4 regions of the Massilia sp. FBCC-B171 genome follow, and region 2 is predicted to be linked to each of the others. Evidence: predicted binding sites of a transcription regulator. Region 2 holds the regulator's gene; each other region holds the start of a gene.
What was found. The regulator sigma-54, encoded in region 2, starts transcription at its own class of promoters, with help from an activator protein. The targets are predictions, from matches to a motif close to TGGCANGNAANCTGCTTT.
Positions count from the first base shown of each region.

Region 1 (4,144 bases), 2.7 Mb from region 2:
CTTCCAGGAGCCGCTCACCTTCACGCACAACCGCGTGGAAGGGCGCAGCGAATACACCCAGCTGCTGTACGTGCCGAGCCACGCGCCGTTCGACCTGTGGGACCGCAGCAAGCGCAGCGGCATCAAGCTCTACGTCAAGCGCGTCTTCATCATGGACGATGCCGAGCAGCTGATGCCGACCTACCTGCGCTTCATTAAAGGCGTGATCGATTCGGCCGACCTGCCGCTGAACGTCTCGCGCGAGATCCTGCAGGAGTCGCGCGACGTGAAGGTGATCCGCGAAGGTTCGACCAAGCGCGTGCTTGGCATGCTGGAAGAAATGGCGAACGCGGACGAAGCCGAGACGAAAGACAAATACGTCACCTTCTGGAAGGAATTCGGCCAGGTGCTCAAGGAAGGCATCGGCGAGGACGCGACCAACAAGGACCGCATCGCCAAGCTGCTGCGCTTCGCCTCGACCCAGAACGCGTCGGACGACCAGACCGTGTCGTTCGAAGAGTATGTCGGGCGCATGAAGGAAGGCCAGGACAAGATTTTCTACGTCACGGCCGATAACTTCAACGCCGCCAAGAACAGCCCGCACCTCGAGATCTTCCGTAAAAAGGGCGTCGAAGTGCTGCTGCTCACCGACCGCGTCGACGAGTGGATGCTGTCCTTCCTGACCGACTTCGACGGCAAGGAACTGACCTCGGTGGCCAAGGGCGGCCTGGACCTCGGCAAGCTGGAAGACGAAGCCGAGAAAAAGGAACACGAAGAGACCGAGACCCAGTACAAGGACCTGGTCGAGAAGATGAAGGGCGCTTTGGCGGAGAAGGCCAAGGACGTGCGCGTGACGCACCGCCTGACCGATTCGCCGGCCTGCCTGGTGGCGGACGAGCACGAGCTGTCGGCCAACCTGGTGCGCATGCTCAAGGCCGCCGGCCAGAACGCGCCCGAGTCGAAGCCCATCCTCGAGATCAACCCGAACCACCCGCTGGTGACGCGCCTGAAGTACGAAGATGCGACCCAGGCGCGCTTTGCCGACTGGTCGCATATCCTGTTCGACCAGGCGATGCTGGCCGAAGGCGGCAGCCTGGCTGACCCGGCGAGCTTCGTGAAGCGCCTGAACGAGATGCTGCTGGCGATGGCGAAGTAAACGCCGGAGGAGTAGACGAAAAAACGGCCCGGGCAGCGATGCCCGGGCCGTTTTTATATGCTGGCGCCGGTTCGGCGATCAGGTCTTGCGGCGGCGTGCCCCGGCCAGGGCGGCAAGCGCCAGGCCAAACAGCGCAAGGTTGGCAGGCTCAGGCACGTCGCTGCGCTGGCCGATATCGAGCTGGAACACGGCGTTATTGGTGGTGAAATTGAAGATGTCGCGCGAGTCGTAGGCGATGCGCAGGCTGTTGCCCGTGAAGCTGAACTGGGCGGCGGCGTTCGTGGTCAGCTGATCCGATACGAGGCTCAGGCCGCGCAGGTATTGGCCGGCATCGAATGTGAGGTTATCGATGGTCAGCACGTAGGTCTGGAAGTCCAGGTTGTCCTGCGAATCGAGGGTCAGCAGTCCAGTGCTTGGGTTCAGGTCGATGAAGACGCGGCCACCGCTCCAAATCGACGGATTGTCGAACGCGGTGCTGCCGTTGATCTCGAAGCCGCTACCGATCGCACCGCTGTATTCGGCGGTCAACGGACCGCTGCGCTGGCAGCAGTATGGCAGGTCGGCAGCAGATTTGATGTCGGCCGTCAACACGTCGGCATTGGCCGCTGTTGCGCTGATTGCGAGAAGGAAGGAAAGCAGAAATTTACGCATGAGACACCCCTATGGTTTAGTTTTAATTACAGCTCATCCATTAGCACAATTTGTGCCAGGAAATAAAGCATGAGGCAAATCAAGTATTTACGGCTGCCAGCTGCGTTAAATTTTGCTCGGCTGTAAGGTTTTCCGACAGTGCGCTGCCCGGGAGCGGGGCTGGCTTCAACGTGGCGCCGGCGCGCCGCTGGCGTGGAAGAAGACGCGCCGCGCAAGCCTGGTGAACCCGGTCTGGAACAGCTGCTTGCGATGTTCGGTCAGCTGGCCAATTATCAGGGTCGCCGCGATGATCAGCATCACCAGCGCCAGCACATCGCCAGGATGCGACTGGCGGTGCGGATAGACGAGCAGCCACGTCTTCATTACCAGGGCATGCGAGAGGTAGAGCGTGAAGGTGTACGAGGCCAGCCAGCGCACCGGCCGCTCGATGCGCAGCAGGGCCTGGAGGCCGGCGCTCTTCGCGCACAGGAAGTTCACCACGACCAGCACGCAGACCAGGTAGTCGGCCAGGTAGCGGTCGGCGCTTTTCAGGGGCAGTCCGGTCCAGGGCCAGTGTGCCAGGGCGAATGCGCGCAGCGCCGCATCCAGGTCGCCCAGCTTGAACGCCGCCAGCAGCGCCAGCGTTGCGCACCAGCCGGCGAGCGCCAGCGGACGCGCGATCGTATGCGTCTTGTGCCAGTGGTAGGCGCCCACGCCGGCCAGCCATACCGGCAGCAGCAGCCAGAGCTTCGGCCCCACGAACAGCAGCACCGAGCCGACGACGGCCAGCCGGCGCCTGCCGCGCAGGTAGAAGGCCGCGCCGAACAGGACGTAATACCAGACCTCGTAGCCGAGCGACCAGTAGGGTGCGAGCAGCGGCGGCGGTTCGGAGACGGTCCAGAGTTCGCCCATGAACAGCAGGTGCAGCGGCAGGTAAAGCCAGGGTTTGGCCAGCTGGTAGTAATGCGCGAGCGTCCCCTGGCCCGACAATACCAGCACGGCGGCCACGGCAAAACCGAGCAGCAGCACGGGCAGGGCGACCGAATAGATGCGCGTGCAGCGGGCCACGCAGTAATCATGCAGGCTCGCGTTCTTGTACTCTGTGGTGTAGGCGATCACGAAGCCGGAGAGCACGAAGAACACCACCACCGATTCGCGCCCGAGGTTGGGCAACCAGGCGACGGCACTGGGGGCGACCACGCCATAGGGAACAAAGTGGCTGACGACGACCAGCACCGCCGCCAGGAAGCGGCAGCAGTCGAGGTAGAGCGAAAATGGACGGGGAAGCGGGAAGACCGGGGTTGTCATGGTCGTGCCTGGTGGTGCAGCGGCCATGATAAAGGCATCCCTGAGCTTGCAGCCGTGGCTAGGCGCGCAGCTGGGCGAGGAAGTCGAGCAGCAGCTGCTCGCCCTCGGGCCAGTCGCCGAAGCCTGCGTCGGCATTCACATGGCCGGCGTCGCCGATCTCGACATAGCTGCTGCCCCAGGCCTCGGCAAAGGCGCGCGCCCGTTCGCGGCTGACGAATTCGTCATTCGTGCTGGCGAGGACCACGCTGGGAAAAGGCAGGCGCGCCATCGGCACCGGCGCAAAACCGTTGGCGTCGATCGGGTAGGATGGGGCCTCGACGTCGCTCGGCGCGACCAGGAAGGCGCCGGCTGCGCGCAGGGGCGAACCGGACGCCGCCCAGTGCGCGGCCAGCATGCAGCCCAAGCTGTGCGCGACCAGCACCGGCGCGCCATTGCAGGTGGCGATTGCCGCATCGAGTTCAATGACCCATTCGCTTTGCACCGGGTTGTTCCAGTCGCGGTGCTGAACGCGGCGCCACGCGGGATGGCGCGCTTCCCAATGCGACTGCCAGTGCTGCGGGCCCGAATTCCACAAGCCCGACAAAATCAGTACGTCGCCATCCATGCCGCCTCCTTGTCGTTCAATCCATTCTACATGGGCTAACGGTCGGCCGTTCACAGCGCCGTGCGCAGCGCGAACAGTTCCGGGAACAGCACCACGTCAAGCATCTTGCGCAGATAGCTCACGCCCGCCGTACCGCCGGTGCCTTGCTTGAAGCCGATGATGCGCTCGACCGTCGTCACGTGGCGGAAGCGCCAGAAGCGGAAGGCTGTCTCCAGGTCGACCAGCTTTTCGGCCAGTTCGTACAAGGCCCAGTGCTGTTCCGGATCCTGGTAGACGGCGAGCCAGGCGGCCTGCACCGAATCGTCGTGCGCGGTCGCCTCGCTTGGCGCGCGCGCCAGGCGTTCGGGGGAGATCGTAAAGCCGCTCCCCGCCAGCAGCTGCACGGCTTCGTCATAGATCGAAGCTGTCTGCAAGGCGCCGGAGAGCACGGCATGGGCCGGCGGATTCTTTTCGTGCACCGCCAGCAG
Region 1 covers NZ_CP101443.1:1,995,896-2,000,039, forward strand. The annotation lists gene htpG (molecular chaperone HtpG) at 1-1,135, shown strand, start outside; gene NMB41_RS09055 (PEP-CTERM sorting domain-containing protein) at 1,214-1,786, opposite strand; gene NMB41_RS09060 (acyltransferase family protein) at 1,952-3,073, opposite strand; gene NMB41_RS09065 (RBBP9/YdeN family alpha/beta hydrolase) at 3,132-3,677, opposite strand; gene kynA (tryptophan 2,3-dioxygenase) at 3,728-4,144, opposite strand, start outside.
Region 1: the regulator sigma-54 is predicted to act here: its motif matches at 1,827-1,844, upstream of NMB41_RS09055 (PEP-CTERM sorting domain-containing protein).

Region 2 (4,144 bases):
CGCTGACCGGCAAGGACGCCCCCGTCATCGCCTTCCTCGACGCCCAGCCGAGCGCCACCGAGATGCTGCAGGATATCTGCAAGTTCGTGGAAAAGTGGCTGCCCTCGTTCAAGACCGATAACCGCAGCTACCTGACGGTGGCGGTCGGCTGCACGGGCGGGCAGCATCGCTCGGTCTACATGGCCGAGCGACTCGCCGCTTATTTCAACGAGACCGAGCGCGTGGTGCTGAGGCATCGCGAGCAGTCGTAACGACCCACCGTGCCATTTTGGGTTGGGTAGGGTGGGCACTCTGTGCCCACGCGGTACAACGTTCGCGTGCCGGTCAGGGTGATTTTTTCAGGCGCCGCGTGTTGGATGACGGCGGGGCCGCGGGCCGTAAGGTAGCGCCCGTACCGCGTGGGCACTCCGTGCCCAACCGACGTTCAATCCAAATGCCGCAGCGGATGCGCGTGATCCGGCCACACCGGCGCGAAAAACTGGTCCACCATCTCGGGCGTCACCTCTGCCAGGCTGGCAGGCTTCCACTGGGGCGCATTGTCCTTGTCGATCACCAGCGCGCGCACGCCCTCCAACACTTCGCCGTGTTCGAAATTGCGGCGCACCAGCGAGCGCTCCATGCGCAGGCAGTCGGCCACGTTCATCGCGGCGCCACGCAGCAGCATCTCGCGCGTCACGCACATCATCAGCGGCGAACGCTGGCGCATCGCCGATAAGGCCTTCTGTGCGAACGGCGTCTCGTCGCCTTCGAGCGAGGTCATGATGGCGGCTACCGAAGCGGCGCCGAAATGACTGTCGATCGCAGCGCGCTGCGTCTGCAATACGCTCTCGCCCGCATCGGCGGCAAAGCGTGCGCCAAACGCGCGGATCGCGTCCGCCAGCTGCGCACCCGGCGTCGTGTCGATCAGCGCGTTCAGTTCGGGAACCTGCGCGCCCGGCACGAAGACGTCGGCCAGGCCCACATACAGCGCGTCCGCCGCGCTGATCGTCAAGCCCGTCAAGCCAAGGTAATTGCCCAGCTGCCCAGGCGCGTGCGACAGGAAATAGCTGCCGCCGACATCCGGGAACAGGCCGATGTTCACTTCCGGCATGGCCATCTTCGTGCGCTCGGTCACGATGCGCAGGCCCGTCTCGGGACCGCCCTGGGCGATGCCCATGCCGCCGCCCATCACCACGCCATCCATGAGCGAGATATACGGCTTCGGATAGAAGTAAATTAAATGGTTCAGCGCGTATTCTTCGGTGAAGAAATCTTCCAGCAGCGCGCTGCCGCCGGTTGGCGTGGCGTGGCCGGCTTCGTGGAAGAAGCGGATGTCGCCGCCCGCACACAGCGCTTTTTCGCTGCTGCTGGTGAGCACAACGGCGGCCACCGACGCGTCGTCGCGCCAGGCCAGCAAAATCTCGGTCAGGCGCCGCACCATCGCCAGCGACAGCGAATTGAGGGCTTTCGGACGGTCAAGGGTGATGATGCCGGTGCCGTTGGCAACGCGGGTCAGGACGTGATCGGTCATGGTGGGTAGCATGGTTGAAGAGACATGCATTTTACCCGCACGCGCAATTGAAAAGGGCGCCTTGCGGCGCCCTCGTTCAGACGGTGCTCAGTGCTGATCAGAACGCAGCAGCGGCCTCTCCGCCTTCAGGACGGCGCTTGAGCGCCTCGTGACCATGGTCTTTCAGAATCGACTTGTACTTCATCACCTGACGATCCAGCCTGTCCATCAACAGGTCGATGGCGGCATACAGGTCGTGCGCCACACTTTCCACGTGCACCATCTTGCCGGACAGGCGCAAGTTAATCTCGGCTTTTTGCCTTTTGTCTTTTTCGGTGAGATTGTCGATGGCGAGGATCACGTGGGAATCGATCACTTGATCGAAATGGCGGGTGATGCGTTCGAGCTTGTTCTGTACGTATTCACGAATGGCGGGGGTGACGTCGAGGTGGTGGCCACTGATGGTGAGATTCATACACACTCCTTAGATAAATGCGCGGCGCCGCATTCGCGCTTGGGTCGCGCCTGGGGCCGCTGTTACAAGGATTTGCGGAGACTGACGGGAGGAATCTTGAGTGCCTCGCGGTATTTGGCAACCGTGCGGCGCGCAATGACCATGCCTTGTTCCCCGAGCATTTCCGCGATCTTACTGTCGGATAATGGGTTCTTTGGGTCCTCTGCTCCTGTCAGCTGCGCGATAAGCGCCCGTATCGCCGTAGACGATGCTTCGCCCCCCGCTTCGGTGGCGACGTGGCTTCCGAAGAAATACTTCAGCTCAAACATGCCGTGCGGGGTCAGCATGAATTTCTGAGTTGTTACACGAGAAATGGTGCTCTCGTGCAGACCCAGTGTATCAGCAATCTCGCGAAGCACAAGGGGACGCATCGCAACCGCGCCATGGCTGAAAAAGTTGCGCTGACGCTCCACAATTGCCTGCGAAACACGCAGGATCGTGTCGAAGCGCTGGCGCATATTCTTGATCAGCCACTTCGCTTCCTGCAGCTGCGCGCTCATCTGGCCTTCGCCTTTTCCGCCCTTGAGCAGGTTGGCATACACGTTGTTCACGCGCAGGCGCGGCATGACTTCGTTGTTCAGCGTGACGGCCCAGCCGCCCTTCGTCTTGCGGACAATAACGTCCGGAACGACATAGCCCGACACGCTCGATGCAAAGGCCGCGCCGGGATGCGGATTGCACTGGCGGATCACCGCTTGCGCTTCGCGCAGGTCTTCGTCGTCGCAGTCGAGCGCCTTTTTCAGCTTGTTGAATTCGCGCTGCGCGAACCAGGTGAGATAGCCCTCGACGATTTTCAGGGCCATGCGCCGCGTCACCAGCGGCACGCCCGGCATGCTGCGGATCTGCAGCGCCAGGCATTCGGAGGCGCTGCGCGCACCGACGCCGACCGGATCGAGGCTTTGCACCAGCGCCAGCGCGCAGCGCAGCTCATCCATCTCGATCTCGAGTTCCTCGGGCAGGCGCGCGTGGATCTCATCCAACTGCTCTTCCAGGTAGCCGTTGTCGTCGATGGCGTCGATCACCAGCTCGGCCAGCACGCGGTCGCGGTCGGTCACGCCCGTCACCCGCACCTGCTCCATCAGGTGCTCGCGCAGCGTGACGCCGATGCCGCCCAGCTGCGGGCGCCCGTCGTCGTCGTTCTCGCTGCCGGCGCTGCGCGTGCCCTCGCCCCAGTCGGCGTCGGCGTCGGCGCGTTCGACCTCGCCGCCGCCCTCCGCGCCTTCGCCCGCGTCCGGCGCGGGGGGCGCGTCTTCACCGTTGGGCGCGGGCGCTTCGGGCGCCTGCGGCGGCGCGTCGTTGATCGCGCCGTCGGCCAGCAGGCGCACCGAGTGGTCGAGCGGATCGTCGAGGCGCTCGAGCAGCGGATTGTCGGACAGGATTTGCTCGATCTCCTGGTGCAGTTCGAGCGTCGACAGCTGCAGCAGCCGGATCGACTGTTGAAGCTGCGGCGTGAGCGCCAGGTGCTGCGAAGTCCGGAGTTGCAGGGATTGTTTCATGGCCCGTTCGTAGACTACATGCGGAAGTGTTCGCCCAGGTAGACGCGCCGTACCGACTCGTCGGCGATGATGTCGTCGGGACGTCCCGACGCCAGCACCGCGCCCTGGTTGATGATGTAGGCGCGGTCGCAGATGCCCAGCGTCTCGCGCACGTTGTGGTCGGTGATCAGCACGCCAATGCCGCGCTCCTTCAGGAAGCGCACGATGCGCTGGATCTCGATCACGGCAATCGGGTCGACGCCGGCGAACGGTTCGTCGAGCAGCACGAAGCGCGGGTTGGTGGCCAACGCACGCGCGATCTCGACGCGCCGGCGTTCACCGCCCGACAGCGACAGCGCCGGGTTCTCGCGCAGCTTTTCGATCTGCAGTTCGCCCAGCAGCGAATCGAGCCGCTCGTTGATCGCCGCCTTGCTCAAGGCCTTGCCGTTCTCGTCGTGCTGCAGTTCGAGCACGGCGCGGATATTGTCTTCCACCGTCAGCTTGCGAAACACCGAGGCTTCCTGCGGCAGGTAAGACAAACCCATCACCGCGCGCCGGTGGATCGGCAGGCTCGAAATGTCGGCGCCGTTGATCTCGATGGTGCCGGCGTCCGACGGCACGAGGCCGACGATCATGTAGAACGAGGTGGTCTTGCCGGCGCCGTTG
Region 2 covers NZ_CP101443.1:4,906,374-4,910,517, forward strand. The annotation lists gene rapZ (RNase adapter RapZ) at 1-251, shown strand, start outside; gene NMB41_RS22275 (enoyl-CoA hydratase/isomerase family protein) at 425-1,510, opposite strand; gene hpf (ribosome hibernation-promoting factor, HPF/YfiA family) at 1,608-1,964, opposite strand; gene NMB41_RS22285 (RNA polymerase factor sigma-54) at 2,027-3,499, opposite strand; gene lptB (LPS export ABC transporter ATP-binding protein) at 3,514-4,144, opposite strand, start outside.

Region 3 (4,144 bases), 720 kb from region 2:
GCCGCCAGCATGAGCGAGCAGCAGCGCGCGCTCTTCATGCCGAACATCGAACACGACACCTACGACGCCTTCTGGCAGTCGCGCGCCATTGCTCCGCACCTGAAGAACATCAAGGCGGCCGTGCTGACCGTGGGCGGCTGGTTCGATGCGGAAGATTTGCAGGGGCCGTTCACGACCTACAGCGCGATCGAAAAGCAGAACCCGGGCATCGTCAACAGCCTGGTAATCGGTCCCTGGGTGCACGGCGGCTGGGCGCGCGGCGAGGGCGCACGCCTCGGCCACGTCAGCTTCGACAGCAAGACCTCGGAACACTTCCGCAAGGAGCTGCAGTTTCCCTTCTTCGAGCAGCACCTGAAGGGCGCGAAACCCGAACGCGCGATCGCCGAAGTCACGGCCTTTGAAACCGGCAGCAATGTCTGGCGCCGCTACGCGGCCTGGCCGCCGGCACAGGCGAAACCGCGCACGCTGTATTTCGGCGCCGACGGCAAGCTCGAATGGAAGCAGCCGGCGGCATCAGGCGCCGCCTACGACGAATACGTCGCCGACCCGAAGAAGCCGGTGCCCTTCATCGCCTATGCGGCCACCGGCGTGCCGAAGGAATACATGGTTTCGGACCAGCGTTTCGCCGCGACCCGTCCCGACGTGCTGGTCTACCAGAGCGAGGTGCTGGAAGAAGACGTGACGATCGCCGGCCCGGTGACGCCGAAGCTGTTCGTCTCGACCACCGGGACGGACGCGGACTGGGTGGTGAAACTGATCGACGTGTATCCGGCGGCCTACCCGGAAACGCCCGTTGAACACAAGGGCGGCGACGTTGCGGCGCCCAAAGTGGAAATGGGCGGCTACCAGCAGCTGGTGCGCGGCAATCCGCTGCGCGGCAAATTCCGCAACAGCTACGAGAAGCCCGAGCCCTTCGTGCCTGGCAAGGTCGAGGCGCTCAGCTTCGGCATCGGCCAGGTCAACCACACCTTCCGCCGCGGCCACCGCATCATGGTGCAGGTGCAGAGTTCGTGGTTCCCGCTGGTCGACCTGAATCCGCAGACGTTTACGTCGATCCCGAAAGCCAAACCTGAGGATTTCAAGAAGGCGACCCAGCGCGTGTACCGCGCGCCGGATGCGGCGTCGGGGCTGCAGGTGATGGTGCTGCCCGCTAACTAACCGGGGCGACGTAGGACGTAGGGTGGGCGGCTAGACCTGAAAGGATGAATGCACGCTGCCTCGACGCCGCCCACGCGTTCAACCAGCCCAGGATCAGCCGCGACTATTCAACCGTGCGTTGAACGCGTGGGCGGCATAGCCGCCCACCCTACGGGTTTAAAGCATCGTTTGCCGGTTCACGCCCCAACCCAGGGCAATCCCGCCTTGCACCATCCACCGACCGTCTTGCGGTGCCCCTCGCCATCCTTGTCGCCCTCGAAGCCTTCCAGGATATCGAACGCATTCGCATACCCCAGTTCGGTCGCCACGCGCGCGCTGTGGCGCGAGCGCACGCCGGAGCGGCACAGGAAGAGCAGGATCTCGTCCTTGCCGGCGATGCCTTCCAGTTGCGCGCCGAATTGGGGATTCGGCTGGCCGCCCGGGTACGTTGCCCATTCGATGGCCAGGTGCTGGCCTTGCGGCACCGCCACGCGGCCGACCCAATCGCGCTCGGCGTTGGTGCGCACGTCGACCAGTTTTACGTTGGGCGCGGCCTGCAGCAGCATGAAGGCCTCGTCCGGGGTGACGGCGCCCGCATAGGGCTGGCCCGCGGTGCGCGCGCGTGCGGCGTCGAGAATGTCTTTGGTCGTTTTCATATCAAGGTCCTTGTCTGGTTCGCACCGCGCTGGCGCACGCTTGCCGAAACGGTGCGCGCTGCCTCAAAATGGTGCGCTTATCGTGATTTGCACCAAAATGGTGCAAATGGCGAGCGGGGCTGCACCATTGAATATTTGCATATCGAAGAAGATTTTATGGTTAAACTCACGGCTTTCCAAAGAACGATAGCGCATTTGCTCATGCCGGAAACGCTGGCATGGTTCCTGCATATATTCCTGCAAGCATGTCGCAGGCAGGTTGACGGGTCGGAAACGATCTCGCCTGAATCGGCACCCCATTTTATTTAGGAGAAACGCATGGCAAAGACAGCGGCAGATGTGATGCAGATGGTGAAGGACAACGAAGTGAAGTTCGTGGATTTCCGCTTTGCGGATACCCGCGGTAAAGAGCAGCACGTCACTGTCCCCGTGTCGCATTTCGACCTCGACAAATTCGAGTCGGGCCACGCCTTCGACGGCTCGTCGATCGCCGGCTGGAAGGGCATCGAAGCATCGGACATGATCCTGATGCCGGACCCATCGACCGCGAACATCGACCCGTTCATGGAAGAGACGACCATGTTCATGCAGTGCGACGTGATCGAACCGTCGGACGGCAAGGGCTATGACCGCGATCCACGCTCGATCGCCAAGCGCGCCGAAGCCTACCTGAAGTCCACCGGCCTGGGCGACACCGCCTTCTTCGGTCCGGAACCTGAATTCTTCATCTTCGATTCGATCCGCTGGAAAATCGACATGTCGGGCTGCTTCGTGAAGATCGATTCCGACGAAGCCTCGTGGTCGACCGATGCGACGACCGAGGGCGGCAACAGCGGCCATCGTCCAACGGTCAAGGGCGGCTATTTCCCGGTCCCTCCGGTCGACAGCTTCCAGGACATGCGCTCGGAAATGTGCCTGATCCTCGAATCGCTCGGCATCCCGGTCGAAGTGCACCACCACGAAGTGGCCGGCGCCGGCCAGAACGAAATCGGCACCCGCTTCTCGACCCTGGTCGAACGCGCCGACTGGACCCAGAACCTGAAATACGTGGTCTGGAACGTCGCCCACAGCTACGGCAAGACCGCAACCTTCATGCCGAAGCCGATCAACGGCGACAACGGCTCGGGCATGCACGTGCACCAGTCGATCTGGAAAGACGGCAAGAACCTGTTCGCGGGCGACGGCTATGCCGGCCTGTCGGAAACGGCGCTGTTCTACATCGGCGGCATCATCAAGCACGCCAAGGCGCTGAACGCGATCACCAACCCGGGCACCAACTCGTACAAGCGCCTCGTGCCTGGCTACGAAGCGCCGGTGAAACTGGCTTACTCGGCCCGTAACCGTTCGGCTTCGATCCGCATCCCGCACGTCCCGAACCCGAAGGGCCGCCGCATCGAAGTGCGCTTCCCGGACCCGCTGGCCAACGTCTACCTGTGCTTCGCCGCGCTCTTGATGGCGGGCCTGGACGGCATCCAGAACAAGATCCATCCGGGCGAAGCCGCCTCGAAGGACCTGTACCACCTGCCGCCGGAAGAAGACAAGCTGATCCCGACGGTCTGCGCATCGCTCGAAGAAGCCCTCGAAGCGCTGGACAAGGACCGCGAGTTCCTGACCCGCGGCGGCGTCTTCAGCGACAGCATGATCGACGCTTACCTCGAACTGAAGATGGGCGAAGTGCAGCGCATGCGCATGACCCCGCACCCGGTCGAGTTCGACATGTACTACTCGTCGTAATCTGTACTGTTGCGCTACGGCATCATAAGCTGTAAGCGCAGGTAACAAACGCGGGGAGGGCCGATGGCTTTCCCCGCGTTTTTTTATGGATGCGGTATATTCGGCTCAACTCCACCTCGCACACTTCTCAGTGCAGCTTCTACTGATGCGTATGACAACCAGTGTGACCCGGCTTGCCCTCGCTGCCGGCGTAATCTTCAGCGGCGCGGCCGAGGCACAAACCACGGTCTACAAATGCGTCGATGCGCAAGGCCGCGTCGAGTTCACCGATACCGGCAAGAAGGGCTGCAAGGCGCTCGACCTGCCGGGCTATATCCCGGCGCCGGTCGAACGGCGTGGCCCGGCCCCGGCCGCGGCGCGCACCGGCAGTGCGGCGCCGGCTGCCGCGCCCAGCCCGAGTCCGTCGAACTTCCCGCGCGTCGACACCTCGCAGCAGCGCGCCCGCGACGACGACCGGCGCGGCATCCTCAACGACGAGCTGCGCGCCGAAGAGGCGAAGCTGGCCAGCCTGCGCGAAGTCTTCAAGAACGGCGAGCCTGACCGCCAGGGCAATGAGCGCAATTACGCCAAATACCAGGAGCGCGTAGCCAGCATGCGCGACGACATCAGCCGCACCG
Region 3 covers NZ_CP101443.1:4,186,085-4,190,228, reverse strand. The annotation lists gene NMB41_RS18975 (CocE/NonD family hydrolase) at 1-1,158, shown strand, start outside; gene NMB41_RS18970 (rhodanese-like domain-containing protein) at 1,335-1,793, opposite strand; gene glnA (type I glutamate--ammonia ligase) at 2,112-3,527, shown strand; gene NMB41_RS18960 (DUF4124 domain-containing protein) at 3,679-4,144, shown strand, end outside.
Region 3: the regulator sigma-54 is predicted to act here: its motif matches at 2,008-2,025, upstream of glnA (type I glutamate--ammonia ligase).

Region 4 (4,144 bases), 680 kb from region 2:
GGCGGACGCCGTTGTCCGAAAGGCCGGTCCAGCATTGGACCAACTAATGTGCTGCTGAAGGGATCGTCGTTGATCCTGACGGGGTAGTTGCAAGAGCCGTGCCAGACCCCAGGCGGGGCGGAGCGCTTAGGAGATTCGGGAGGGCGCTACATTGCAGTGCACAATGCGCTGAAATGATGCGGAACGCCGCACTGCGCTGGTTGCTGCATCATCGCGATGCAAGAGATAGACCGTAGGGTCGGCTCAGGCGTTGGCGGGCTGCGCGTCACGCTGGTGAATGCCGAACGCTTCCACATACCCAGCCGGATCGCTCCCATCCCACACCCTGCCATCCATCAGCCTGCTGCTGCGCATCTCACCCGAAGGCACGTCCACGCCGGCCAGCAGCGCCGCCTCGCGATACACGTCCACGTGATTGACCGCCTGCGCCACGCCCAGGTAGTCGGGGTCTTCGCGCAGCAGGCCCCAGCGCCGCTGCTGGGTCAGGAACCACATGCCGTCCGACAGCCAGGGGTAAGTCGCCTCGCCCTCGCCGAAGAAGCGCAGGCCGGGAAAATCGGCCTGGCGCGGCACCAGGCAGGCGCGCAGCAGGTCGATGTCGGCATGGACGAAGGCGGGGCTGGCCAGCACTTCGGCGGCCGCTTCGCGGTTGGTCGGCGAGCTGTCGAGCCAGCGCGCCGTGTCGAGCAAGGCGGCGACCAGGGCGCGGCAGGTGTTGGGGTGGCGGGCGACAAAATCGGCGCGTGCGCCGAGCGCCTTGCCGGGATGGTCGGGCCAGACCTGGCTGCTGGGCGCGACCAGCACGCCGCTCGCTTCGATCACCGCGCGCCGGCTCCAGGGCTCGCCCGCGCAGAAGCCGTCCATGTGGCCGGCTTCCAGGTTGGCCGCCATCTGGCTCGGGGGCACGGTGACGAGCTGGGTCTGGGTAAGCGGATCGATCCCGGCGGCGGCCAGCCAGTAGCACAGGAACATGGCGTGGTTCCCGGTCGGGAAGGTGTGGGCGAACGTGTAGCGGCGCGGCTGCTCGCGCATCAGTTGGGCCAGCCCGGCGCCGTCCGTCACGCCAGCCGCGGCGATGGCGCGCGAGAGCACGATCGACTGGCCGTTCTGATTCAGGTTCATCAGCACCGCCATGTCGCGCGCGGCGCTGCCGATGCCCATCTGCAGGCCGTACAGCAAGCCGTACAAGGCCTGGGCGGCATCGAGCTCGCCGCTGGTCAGGCGGTCGCGCATGCCGGACCAGGAGTGCTGCTTTTCCAGCACCAGCTTGACGCCGTATTTTTCGTCGAAGCCGAGGATGGAGGCCATCACCAGCGGCGCGCAGTCGGCCAGCGGCATGAAGCCGATCTTCAGTTCTTCCTTCTCGGGACGGTCCGATCCAACGCTGTATGCGCCCTTGCCTGCCAAGCCTGTCATGCGGTTCCTTTCGCCGGGTCTAACCCAGCAAGTCCTCGACGTCGAGGATGCGCTGCGCGATCTCGGCCAGTCTCATGTTCTTGTTCATCGCCAGGCTGCGCAGGCGGCCGTAGGCTTCGTCTTCGGTCAGGGAATGGCGCTTCATCAGCACGCCCTTGGCGCGGTCGATCACCTTGCGCTCGGCCAGCTTCTGGCGCGTGTCGGCCAGTTCGCCCAGCAGCTTCTGTTCGCGCCTGAAACGCGCCAGCGCCACGTCGAGCACCGGGCGCACCCGTTCTGCGCGCAGGCCGGCCACGATATAGGCCGAGACGCCCGCCGCCACCGCCGCTTCCATGGTCGCCGCGCTGTCGTCCTCGGTGAAGAGCACGATCGGGCGCCGTTCTTCGCGCGTGGCGATCACGATGTGTTCGAGCACGTCGCGGGCGTCGGACTCGCTGTCGACGATGATCAGGTCCGGCTGCAACTGGGCGATCCGCTCGGGCAGGAAGATGTCCGGCGGGAGCGAAGCGACGATGTCATAGCCGGACTCGAGCAGGCCGACGCGCAGCGCCGCGCTGCGGCAGGCCTGGGCGGCAAGGGCGGCGTCGCCGGCCTGTTTGTCGCCGCTGGTGACGACGACGATGCGCAGGCTGGGGGATGGGTCGGCTCGTTTCATGCACTGCAACATGCAAGAAACGGGCCAAGGACTGAACATCCGACGCCAAGTGCTTGTGAAATTTCTCGGCTCAATATCCCTGCTACATGTTGGCTGCGCTAGAATGCATTCGCATTTTTCTGGCTAGAAAGCACTTCCTTTCACTCACTCGATACCCACGATGCGACTTCCTGCACTGACTTTCCTTGCTGCGCTTTCCATCCTGCCTGCTGCGGCAGCAGCGCCCGCGCCTACGCCCATCAGCCTCGACCAGGCCATGGCCCATCCGGACTGGATCGGCAATCCGGTCGAAGCGGCGTGGTGGGGCTGGAACGGCAAGGACGTGTATTTCAAGCAGAAGCGCACCGGCTCGCAGCTGCGCGACACTTTTCTCGCGCGCCAGAACGGCGTGCAAAAAGTCGCCGACGCCGAACTGGCAACGCTCGACAGCCCGGCCGTGGTCTATGACCGTGCGCACACACGCACCATTATGGTGCGCAATGGCGACCTGTTCGAGCGCGACCTGAAGACCGGCGCACTGGTTCAAATCACGCGCGGCGTGAAAGCCGAGGACCCGCAATACGCCAGCGACGAGCGCGCGGTGCAGTTCCGCGTCGGCCACGACTGGTTCGGCTGGGACCGCGCCAGTCGCCTGCAGGGGCCGATCGCCCTGCCCCGCGCGGCCAAGGACCCAGCCGTGCAGGATCCCGACGCGCTGCGCGACATGCAGCTGCGCCTGATCACGACCCTCAAGCGCGCCAGGGACGACCGCGACGCCGCCCGCGCCCGCAGCGAGGAAGAGCGCCGCTTCGATCCGACGCGCGCGCCAGGCCCGGTCTACCTGGGCGACAAGGTCAGCATCGAAGGCAGCGCCCTGTCTCCGGATGGTCGCTACCTGGTGGTGGTCACCGCCGCCAAAGGTACGGACAAAGGACGTGTCGGCAAGATGCCGCGCTACGTCACCGAATCGGGCTATGAAGAGATGGACGACCAGCGCACCCGCGTCGGGCGCACCAATCCGGCGCCGCACGCGCTGAAACTGATCGAGCTGGCCACCGGCAAAGTGCAGGACCTGTCCTTCGACGCCCTGCCCGGCATCGCGGTCGATCCGCTGGCCAAACTGCGCGCCGAGGCCAAGCTCGATCCCCTGAAAGGAAACCGCCCGCTGCGCATCGCCGACCGCGACGACGCCGTGCGCTGGAGCCTGGACGGCAAACTGGCCGCCGTCATGCTGCGCGCGGTCGACAACAAGGACCGCTGGATCGCCACCATCGACCTCGCCGCCGCTAAACTCAAGCCCCAGCATCGCCTGAGCGACGAGGCCTGGGTCAACTTCGACAACAGCGACTTCGGCTGGCTGCCGGACAACCGCACGCTCTGGTTCACCTCCGAAGAAAGCGGCTACGCGCACCTGTACACCCAGGCGCTCGACGGCCGTGCGCGCGCGCTCACCAGCGGCAAATGGGAAGCGACCGACATCCAGTGGAGCGTGGATGGCGGCACCGCCTACCTGCTCTGCAACCGCAAGACCCCGGGCACCTATGAAGTGTGCGCCGTGAACGCCCAGGACGGCGCCACGCGCGAAGTGACCGCCCTGTCGGGCGTCGAGCGCTTCGTGCTCTCGCCCGACAGCCGCAAGCTGCTGGTGCATTATTCGTCGAGCTATATGCCGGCCCAGCTGGCCGCGGTGCCCGTCAGCGGCGGCGCGGCCGTGAAGCTGACCGATACGCGCACGGCGGAATATAAAGCGCGCAACTGGATCCAGCCCGACTACGTGGCCGTGCCTTCGAGCGACGGCGGCGACCCGGTCTGGTCCAAGCTGTACCGCCCGGCTAACATGGTGCCGGGTAAGAAATACCCGGTCGTGATGTTCGTGCACGGCGCCGGCTACCTGCAGAACACCCATCAACGCTTCCCTGTCTACTTCCGCGAGCAGATGTTCCACAACCTGCTGGTCGAGAAGGGCTACATCGTGCTCGACATGGACTACCGCGCCTCGCAGGGCTATGGCCGCAACTGGCGCACCGCGATCTACCGCCAGATGGGCCACCCGGAACTGGTCGACTATCAGGACGGCGTGCGCTACATGGTGGC
Region 4 covers NZ_CP101443.1:4,229,514-4,233,657, forward strand. The annotation lists gene NMB41_RS19180 (CmpA/NrtA family ABC transporter substrate-binding protein) at 244-1,416, opposite strand; gene NMB41_RS19185 (ANTAR domain-containing response regulator) at 1,436-2,071, opposite strand; gene NMB41_RS19190 (S9 family peptidase) at 2,232-4,144, shown strand, end outside.
Region 4: the regulator sigma-54 is predicted to act here: its motif matches at 2,081-2,098, upstream of NMB41_RS19185 (ANTAR domain-containing response regulator).